DNA from 3 places in the Arthrobacter sp. ZBG10 genome. Region 2 is predicted to be linked to each of the others. Evidence: riboswitches for the same ligand, from Rfam matches in the RefSeq annotation. Region 2 holds a riboswitch; each other region holds the start of a gene.
What was found. A riboswitch is a leader RNA that binds a small molecule or an ion and turns the genes downstream of it on or off. The one in region 2 is predicted to bind cyclic di-AMP.
Positions count from the first base shown of each region.

Region 1: another riboswitch for cyclic di-AMP. It lies ahead of ACU18_RS12815 (hypothetical protein); the one in region 2 lies ahead of ACU18_RS14445 (M23 family metallopeptidase).
Region 3: another riboswitch for cyclic di-AMP. It lies ahead of ACU18_RS13090 (C40 family peptidase); the one in region 2 lies ahead of ACU18_RS14445 (M23 family metallopeptidase).

Region 1 is NZ_LFQH01000050.1:5,833-9,067, forward strand. Features, by position in the region: gene ACU18_RS12810 (YdeI/OmpD-associated family protein) at 1-434, opposite strand, end outside; gene ACU18_RS12815 (hypothetical protein) at 528-1,280, opposite strand; cyclic di-AMP (ydaO/yuaA leader) riboswitch at 1,286-1,437, opposite strand; gene ACU18_RS12820 (sensor histidine kinase) at 1,557-3,068, opposite strand; gene ACU18_RS12825 (response regulator transcription factor) at 3,074-3,235, opposite strand, start outside.
Region 2 is NZ_LFQH01000058.1:54,416-57,650, reverse strand. Features, by position in the region: gene ACU18_RS14450 (C40 family peptidase) at 1-676, opposite strand, end outside; cyclic di-AMP (ydaO/yuaA leader) riboswitch at 738-912, opposite strand; gene ACU18_RS14445 (M23 family metallopeptidase) at 1,049-1,870, opposite strand; cyclic di-AMP (ydaO/yuaA leader) riboswitch at 1,881-2,089, opposite strand; gene ACU18_RS14440 (metal-dependent transcriptional regulator) at 2,236-2,931, opposite strand; gene serC (phosphoserine transaminase) at 3,209-3,235, shown strand, end outside.
Region 3 is NZ_LFQH01000051.1:677-3,911, reverse strand. Features, by position in the region: gene ACU18_RS13095 (protein adenylyltransferase SelO) at 1-620, shown strand, start outside; gene ACU18_RS13090 (C40 family peptidase) at 751-1,599, opposite strand; cyclic di-AMP (ydaO/yuaA leader) riboswitch at 1,603-1,768, opposite strand; gene ACU18_RS13085 (hypothetical protein) at 1,955-2,920, opposite strand; partial or broken gene ACU18_RS13080 (coiled-coil domain-containing protein) at 3,016-3,235, shown strand, end outside.

The DNA.
Region 1 (3,235 bases), on a different contig from region 2:
CCAGGGTTCAGGTCCGAGACTGCCTTAGCCACGCGCCTGGCCCGGGTCTCCTCGGTTTTTGCCAGGGCCAGGGGCTCTACCAGGCGCCGCTGGGCGCTGTAGTTCAAGGCGGCGTACGCGTCGGACGCGGTGCTGTCTGCAGCCAGCGCGGCCGCCAGGTCAGCGGGCACCTCCACCACGCGTGGTTCGGTGTCCACCACCACGTCCACCTCAACGGCGTCGCCCGCGCCCGCCCCTGTCAGCTCACGATTGGCTGCGCTCAGGCCGATCAGGTACTGCCCGCCCATAACGGCAATGCTGCTGCGGTAGGACGCCCCGTTCAGCGTCACCACCACCGGCGGCCGTTTTCCGGCCGCCAAGGCGTCCACAATGCTGGCCGGGACTTCGATGCCGGTCTTGTTGCCGGAGCCGGCAATAACGGTGGTGAATTTCATGCCCCTTAGTATGGTGCCCGCGGAAGCGCCGCGTCACCTGCAGGCGACCCGGCGGTCCCGGGGACGGGACCGCCGGGATGGACCCCGCGGGTCCTAGTACCAGTTGTTGGCGAGGTGGAAGTTCAGGGCGGCTGCGGGGGAGCCGTAGCGCTCCTTGATGTAGTTCAGGCCCCAGTTGATCTGGGTGCGGTAGTTGGTGAGGTAATCCGCGCCGGAGCTTGCCATCTTCTCGGCCGGCAGCGACTGGACAATGCCATAGGCGCCGCTGCTCGCGTTGGTGGCCGTAGTTGTCCAGTCGGATTCCTTGGTCCAGAGCGTCAGCAGGCTCTGCATCTGGTCCGCCGACCAGCCGTAGGATGCCAGCTGGCTGGCCGCATAGGCCTGCGCACCGGCAGGGTCATTAACCGCGACGACGGGAGCGGGCTCCGGTGCGGGAGCGGGCTCCGGCGCAGGGGCAGGCTCGGGAACCGGTGCCGGTGCAGGCTCGGGGGCCGGGGCAGGAGCGGCTTCCACGGCGGGCGCCGGTTCCGCAGCAGGAGCAGCCGGAGCGGGCTCGGCGGCCTGGGGTGCAACAGCGATCGGCGCCGCAGATTCGCTCGGCGCAGCCTGGATTTCGCTCTTCTCCAGTCTCAGTGAGGAGCTTGCCTCGGCGGCTTTTGTTTCAGCCGCCACAGGGGAGGTGACGGAGCTGGTGGCTTGGCCGGCGGCACCGACTCCCACCAGCAGGGCGCAGGACGCGGCGAGGATGGCCGTGCGCCGGCCCAGGAAGGCAATGCCGCGCTTTTTGGTGTGGAATGGACTGTCGGCCCCATTTTTCGGGCGCGTTTCTACCGGGAATTCAGACATGATGGATCGCCTCTCACACCTGCGGAGTTAGCTGTCGGGTTCGGATGAGGGCATCCGGCCATCCGGAAAATTCACGAAAATGGCTTAACCCCAAGGGCACGCAGTGCCCGGGACTGTGGGTCCCCCGCCTCTGCCATGGGTCAAGAAGGATCCGGGAAGCGGCAGAGCTAGGCGTCATCCGGACATGCGCCCCGAACGGGAACCGCACCCTTTCGACGGTACAGGAGTCCGAAGCTTAAGTCACATTTAGGTAACGGACATCACGACGGCGGCGTGTCAGGTTGTGGGGGCGGCTGCCGCGAGTGGGAGGGAGATGGTGAATTGCGTTCTGCCCGGCTCGGACGTCACCCAGACCTTCCCGCCGTGCGCCTCGATGATCGACTGGACGATGGAAAGCCCCAGCCCGCTGGTGCCCTCCGCGGCGGCGGCCCCGGCCTGGTCGCCGCTGCCTTTCCTGGCCGCGTCCGCGCGGGCAAAGCGTGAAAAGACCTGGTCCACGAACCCTGCCGGGATCCCGCCGCCGTCGTCCGTCACCGTGACGAACGCCGTGTTGTCGGCCGTACCCACCCCTGCCAGGACGGTGGTTCCGGCCGGCGTGTGCTTCCGGGCGTTCGAGAGCAGGTTCATCAGGACCTGACGGAGCTGGGCTGGATCGCCCGTGACCACCACAGGCTCGTCCGGCAGTTCGAAGCGCCAATTGTGTCCGGGTGCCATCACCTTCTCGTCGCTGACGCTTTCCACCATGAGTTGCGTCAGGTCCACCTCGCTGAGCTTCAGCGGCTGGCCCTCATCCAGCCGCGCCAGCAGCAGCAGGTCTTCCACCAGCGCCGTCATACGCTCGGACTGGCTCTGCACGCGTGCCAGCGAACGGGCACCGTCGGGCGTGAACTGCTCCGTCATGCGCATCAGCTCCGTATAACCACGGATGGCCGTCAGCGGGGTGCGGAGTTCATGCGAGGCGTCAGCCACAAACTGGCGCACCTTGGTTTCGCTTTTCTGCCTCGCCTGCAGCGCGCTGGCCACGTTGTCCAGCATCAGGTTCAGCGCATGCCCCACGCTGCCCACCTCGGTTCCCGGATTGGAGTTCGACGGCGGGACGCGCACCGCGAGTGCCACCTCGCCGGCGTCCAGCGGCAGTTGGGAGACCCTCGTGGCCACTTCCGAGAGTTGTTCCAGCGGTTTCATGGTGCGCCGGATCAGGACGGTGCCGATCAGCCCGACCAGCAGGAGACCGCCCAGGGACACAAAAATGAATGTCCACACCAGCGACGTGAGCGTGCTGTCCTTGACTGCCAGGGGGAGCCCGGTCACCAGGACGTCGCCGAAAGAGGTTTCGACGGCCACCAGCCGGTAGCTGCCGTTGGACAGTTCCCGGTCCACTGGCTTGCCGTCCGTCGCCAGGCCCAGGAGGACAGGCTTGTCGTCAGCCGCGAGGGGGGTGCGGGTGGTGTCTGAGGCGAGGAAACCGCCCGTGTTCACCTGGCCGTTGCGGATGCTGGCGTTGACGGTGCCCACACTCTGGCCCCGTGCGTCCAGTGGGTCCCGGCCGTTGAAGCCGCCCTGCGGCGGGCGGCCGGGATCGTTGGCCCGCTCCGCCGCCTGGCTCAGCTGGGCATCAAGCTGGCGGGTGAGGAAGGCATCCATTGAGGCGTAGCTGACCACTCCCACCGCGCCGCAGATGGCGATCAGCAGGGCCATGGCCAATGCCACCAAGCGCGTCCGCAGATGCCAGGTGGCGGGTCGGAGCACGCTCCGGCGGGGTGCCTCCGGGGCTGGTGTGGTGGCCACGGAACCTACTCTGCAGGCTTGATGACGTAGCCGGCACCGCGCACGGTATGGATCATGGGCGGGTGCACGGCATCAATTTTTTTGCGCAGGTAGGAAATGTAGAGCTCCACGATGTTGGCCTGGCCACCGAAGTCGTAGTCCCACACCCGGTCCAGGATCTGGGCCTT
Region 2 (3,235 bases):
AGGAGGAGCCCGTGGCTGCCACTGCGTGGAGCAGGGTGCCCTGGGAGGGGTTGAGCGCGCTGATCATCATGCCGTTGCCGACGTAGATACCAACGTGCGCGCCGCCATTCTGCATGACCAGGTCACCCGGCTGCGGGTTGGACGTGGGCGTCATGGCGTTCCAGGCATTCGTGCGGGGAATGCTGATGCCGGCCTGGGCGTAGACCCACTGGGTGAATCCGGAGCAGTCCCAGCCATTGGGGCTGGTGCCGCCCCAGACGTAGGGACGGCCGATGCCCGTGTAGGCGATGGCTGCGATGCCGGACGTCGAAGCCGCAACGGGCGCGGCCTTCTCTGCCGGCGCTGCTGCCGCGGCCGTAGCTCCGGCTGCGGCCGGGGCTGCTGCCGTTGCGGTGGCTGCGGGGGTGGCCTGCACTCGGACCGGCTCCGGCTTCGGCGCAGCAATGGTTGTGACCACTGTGCGTTCGAAGGAAACGGTGGCGGTGGGAGCGGCGGTGACTGCCAGCGCGGTCTGGGCGGTGCCGGACTCGGTGGAAGCGGACACTCCGGCAGTGGTGTCAGCAGCTGTGGCAGGCAGTCCCATGGTCAGGATCAGGCCCGACGCGGCGGCGAATACTGCCGCCTGGCGACCTACTGTCCCGGCATTGGCACTGACGGCTTTGGAAACACTGTCCAAAGGGCTGGTGCGAACCGTGAGCGCACGGTGGCGCGCAGAATTGTGGCGTGAAGACAAGAAGGTGGCCTCTCCCAATGCCTGCGAGGTGAGCTGTCGGATTCGGATGGGAGTCACCCGGCCGCGCTGCTTCCTGGGAAGCTTTGCGACTTAACCCCAAGGCCTTCGATACAGCTGAAGGCCAAAATTGGTTCCCCCGCCCCTGCCAGACGATGAAATGCGAACGGACCTTGAGCGGTGGCAGAGCTAGGCAATCCACTCAAGAGCGTCAAGTTCGGAAAACTTGACGCAAGTTAGACGGTACAGCAGTTTCGTTTCAATGTCACATTCAGGTCACGGCGGATCTCGGCGATCCGGTAGTGAACCATCATTTGACTAGAGCCAGCCGGTAGGATCGACGACTTCGCCGTTGACCTGGACCTCGAAGTGGAGGTGGCAGCCGGTGGAAGCGCCCGTGGTGCCGCTCAGGGCCACCACATCGCCGCGGGACACCGTCTGGCCTTCCTTCACAGTGAAGGAAGAGAGGTGGTTATAGGTGGTCTCCAGGCCATTGCCGTGGTCGATCACCACGCGGTTTCCACCGCCGTACTGGTGCCAGCCGACGAATGTCACGGTTCCGGTTGCAGCAGCAAGCACGGATGTGCCGCACTGGGCCACGTAGTCCTGGCCACGGTGGAAGTCGCCGTTGCCGCCGGTGATGGGGCTGACGCGGTAGCCGAAGGGAGAGGCAGTGGTGAGCGTGGCCAGCGGCGCAGCAAGGCTGCCTGCCGAGGCCGCCCGGGAGACGGCGCTGGCGGACTGGGCGCTGAGCAGCTGCTTGAGCTTGCCGTCCGGATCGGCCTGGGTCACCACAGCGGAACGGCTGAAGTCCAGCTGGGCGCCGGCTTCTGCGGAGATCCGGGGCTGCGGGGTTACTGCGGCGGCAGCCACGGGGGTGGCTCCGGGTGCGTCGGTTGCAAGCACGGGGCTGGTGGCCGGGACGGTCACGGTAAGGACCAGGCCCGTGGCAGCCAGGGCGATGCCGGCTTTCTGGCCCATGCCGCTGGCCGACGCGAAGTCGGTGATCTGCCGGAAGGGACCCCTGCGGCGGCGCGCGTCGCGGTGGAAATCGCGCGGGCGCTCCGTGCTGGTGGCTTCAGCTGCCCGTGGCGCCGAAGCGGGGACGGCCGCACGGCGGCGTCCCCTGGAGGTCTGCATGGTCAAGAACGGTTCCTCTCTGGAAAAGCCTGCGGAGTTAGCTGTCGGATTCGGGTCAGAGAGTTCGTTCGACCCGGTCCGCGCGGGCAAGCTTTGGCACAGGGGTATCCCGTAGGATCCTTCACTGGAGAGGCTTGCTGCTGACGGACTTCACCCCAAGGCAGCCCCCGCTGCCGGTTGTGGTTCCCCCGCCTCTGCCAGAAATGACTTGTGCGCCTGATCCGCTGGCAGAGCTCGGCTCCGGATCAAGTAACGCTTATGTATCAACGCTTAGGTTCAACTATATCCGTTACCCCCGCATAGTAACAATTCCGTTATCTTTGCGTAACCCGCTCGGGATTGGGTAAGTGCGGCGTCGGGCAGCGTCAGTTGACCGCGACGAAGACGTGCGCTGCCACTTCAGGGGGCAGTTCCAGGGCACCTTCGATGCCGGCCACGCGGACGGAGATGTAGTCGCCAACGCGCTCCAGCGAAACGGCTGCGCCGGGCCGGATGCCGCCTTCGTCGAGCTGGACCAGAAGTTCCGGTTCAACCTGGATGGGCTCCGCCAGCCGGCTCACCGTCACCGAGGAGGCGGGGCCGTAGGACTTCATGGCTTCGAGCAGGCTGACGGCTCCGTCCCGGAAGCCGTTGCCGGGCTGGCCACCCAACGCCGCGAGGCCCGGGATGGGGTTGCCGTAGGGCGACTCCGTGGGGTGGTTCAGCATCTCGTAGATACGCTTCTCCACGCGTTCGCTCATCACGTGTTCCCAGCGGCAGGCCTCGTCGTGGACGTACGCCCAGTCCAGGCCGATAACGTCCGCCAGGAGGCGCTCGGCGAGCCGGTGTTTGCGCATGACTTCGGTGGCGCGCTTACGGCCGGTCTCGGTCAGTTCCAGGTGCCGGTCCCCGGACACCACCACCAGGCCGTCACGCTCCATCCGGCCGATGGTCTGCGAAACCGTGGGCCCCGAGTGCCTCAGCCGTTCCGCGATGCGGGCCCGGAGGGCAACGATGTTTTCTTCCTCAAGCTCCAAAATGGTGCGAAGGTACATCTCCGTAGTGTCGATAAGATCCGTCATCCAGCTCAGCTCCTCGAGCGCAGTACCTTGCGTTGTCCCACCGTACCGCCCAGACGGCGGCGTAGTCCGTGGAAAAGCTTAGCCTATTTTGAGTTTGTCCGAATAGATTCGGCTCTTCTGCCGGACTGTCTCAATGACTGGACTATGACGGGTGCGGTTCCCGCCGAAACACCACTTCAGGCACAATTGGAGGGTCCGGGCCGAGGGCCGCTGACCACTGGCGGCCGGCACCCAGCCGTCCCGGCGCAACAACTTCCACGCCGAAATTGGAGCACCTGTGAGCGAAACCAGCATCACGATCCCC
Region 3 (3,235 bases), on a different contig from region 2:
GCGGCCGGTACGCCTACTCCAACCAGCCGATAGTGGCGGAATGGAACCTTGCCCGGCTTGCCGAAGCGCTGCTGCCGCTCCTCCACGAGGACCAGGAAAAGGCGGTGGAGCTGGCAGTGGAAGCACTGGGACTCTTCCGGCCCGCTTACGGTGCGGCCTGGCAGGCAGGGATGCTGGCCAAGCTGGGACTGCCGGCACCGGCGGATGGCTCACCTGTAGACCCTGAAACCGCCGGGCTGGTTGACGGCGCACTGGCCTTGCTCAAGGACGGCCCCGTGGACCACACGCAGTTTTTCCGCAACCTGGTCAAGGCCGCCCGCGGTGACGCCGGACCGGTCCGCGGCATGATCATGGACCTGGCCGCGTACGACGCCTGGGCGGCGCGGTGGCTGGCCCGGCAGCCGGACCCCGCCCTGATGGACCGGACCAACCCCATCTACATTCCGCGCAACCACCTGGTGGAGGAAGCCCTGGCCGCCGCCACTGCCGGTGACTTGGCACCATTCCACCTGTTGCTGGACGCCGTTGGCAGCCCGTTCACGGAACGGCCGGGCCTGGAGCGGTTCGCGGAAGGGCCGCCGGCCGACTTCGGCGCCTACCGGACCTACTGCGGCACCTGAGGTCAGGCCGGGCCCGCTGGTTCGGGGCCCCGCCGGTTCCGCGCCGCATTCCTTAAACGCCAAGGGCGGCAGCGGGACTGATCCCGGCTGCCGCCCTTGCGGTGGTGCAGGCGCTTGCTGCGCCGCGAAGCTACGCTACGCGGACGAAGGAAGCTCCGGCGAGCCAGCTGATGGAGTGGACCTCGGTCTTGTAACCGTCCACGCCGCCGCTGACAACCTGGCCGTCGCCGGCGTAAACGCCAACGTGGCCGGCGGTGATGACCAGGTCACCGGGGGCCGGTGAGCCCACAACGCTGCCGTACTGGAAGAACTGGCCCGGGGCGAGGTCGCCCACGGACTTGCCTACCGAACGCAGGGCCTTTTCCACCATGGCGGTGCAGTCCTGGCCAACGCCCAGTTGGCTGTAAGCCGAGGCGAGGATTGCGGCGCCGGTACCGGTGCCGGTGGAGGCTGCCGGAGCGGACGCGTAGCTGAGGTTCATGCCGGTGTTGGCCGGGGCGGCAACGGCTGCAGCCTGGACCGGGGCGGGAGCCGGGGCCGGGGCGGACACGGGGGCTGCCACGTAGCCGGCGCCTGGGATCTGGATCTGGTCGCCCGGGTAGATGACGGCCGAGATGGACAGCCCGTTGGCGGAGAGGACGTCGTTCAGGCTGACGCCGTTGGCCGAGGAGATGGCGCCCAGCGTGTCACCCGAAACAACGGTGTGGACATTGCCGGCAGCGGCAGGGGCAGGCGCTGCAGCGGGCGCTGCCGGTGCCGAGTACGCCTGGACGTTGCTGGTTCCGGTGGTATCCGGTGCGGTCACGCCGGCGTGGGCCGGGGCGCCGATGCCGAACGCGATGCCGGATGCGGCGGCCACGGCCAGGGCCGGGCGGCCCAGGGACTTGGCCTGCGACTTGGCGGAAACTGCCAGGCCTTCAAGAACGATGGAATGGGTCGGCACCGCGCGGTGACGGGCAGCCAGGGTGTTTTTTGACATGATAGATCGCCTCTCCCATGCCTGCGGGGTGAGCTGTCGGGTTCGGGTTGGAGCTACCCGGCCGGGAGCACCCCATCAAGGACAGAGGTGCTATCGACTTAACCCCAAGGCTTCAAAGAAGCCGTGGAAACTTGGTTCCCCCGTCCCTGCCATCCGGAAACGATTGATCCCAGGCCAGCGGCAGGGCTCGGCATGCTGGTGGGAGTGCCCCGTTGGAGAGGGACACATCAAGACCATAACCCAGGTCCCGACCAATTGTCACATTTGGATAACATGCGAGGTGGGCCTCTCGGATCCCTGGTTTGTCCATCGCTGGTGTGTTGCCGGGCCCCTGAACTCGAAGGACGCCATCCGGTCAGCCGGCCGCACAGGCCTTCGTCACAAAGTCATAAAGTTGGCCGCGCAGGGTGGCTCCGGCGACGAGTTTCAGTTGCCCTGAGCGCATCCCCACTGCCACCCGGACGGGCAGCAGTGTGCCCACTTTGTCTTCCGCCACAGCGTGCGCGTCACAGCGCGCGGGCCGGAGCCGCAGGTTCATAACGAACGGCGCATCTCCCGCCCTGACAACGGTGTCAACGGGCCAGGGATCCGCCGACGCTTCCGCCAGCAGCGTGGTGCCTTCGAACCGTTCGAGGGTCAGCCGGCCGCTCCCGCGGGCCCCGCCAGCAGGATCAACCAGCAGGTGGACGACGGCGGTGCGCAAGTCCGGCGCGACGGCCAGGTCCGGAGCCAGGGCCAGATCCGCTACCGCTGCCGCAGCCGCCGAAAGGCAAAGTTCAGCGTTGTTCCGGGCCAGGATTCCGAGGGGATCAGTTGCCTCCAACGCGATGCTGGTGGGAGTGGGAGCGGTGGCGGGCGGTACTGTGGCCGGGGCGGTGGCGTCTGCCGCCGGCAGCGTCAACGTCGCTGTGGCCACCGCGGCAGGCCCGCTCGAACTGGCCTGCCCCGGCTCCGGACAGGCAGCCGTGGGCAACATTGCGGTCCGGATTTTGGCCTGGTGCGGTGGCACGACCACTACACCGCCCGCGGAGTCCCAACGGATGTCCTGCTGGAACAGGGAAGTGCTGAGCCGGGCGTCGCTGACCGTGACCGGACTGTCTGTGGTGTTGGTAATCAGCAACTCAATGCCATGCCGCCCGTACTGGTCCCGGGACTGGTTTACTTCCACGGTGAGTGCCGGTTCTGCGGCGGCTGGAGTGGACCACGCCGGCGTCGGATCGGCTGGGGGAGAGCACGCAGTCAGGGCGGCCAGGGCCAGGCCGGCAACGGCCGCCGTTGCGCAGCGCGGCGTGCCACGTGAAGGACGGCGGGGAGTGCCCATGGCCCCAGTCTAGGTCCACGTTTTGCAGCTCCCAATGTAACGATGTGGACACTTCAGCGTGTTCCGGCGGACGGACGCCGGTAGGCTTCGGGACTATGTCCCCGTTCGTTTCCAAAGTGCGGTCGCCCCTGGCCGGCGGCCTGTTGGCACTTATCCTGGCCGGCTCGGCCGTCCTGCCGCCCGCCATGGCCGGCGAGCCGGCGCCGCCCTCGGGCTATCCCTCGTGGGAGGACGTGCAGCAGGCCAAGGAAACCGAGGCCGGCAAGGCAACGGAAATCGCCAAAATCAACGAACTGCTGACGGGACTGGCAGCAC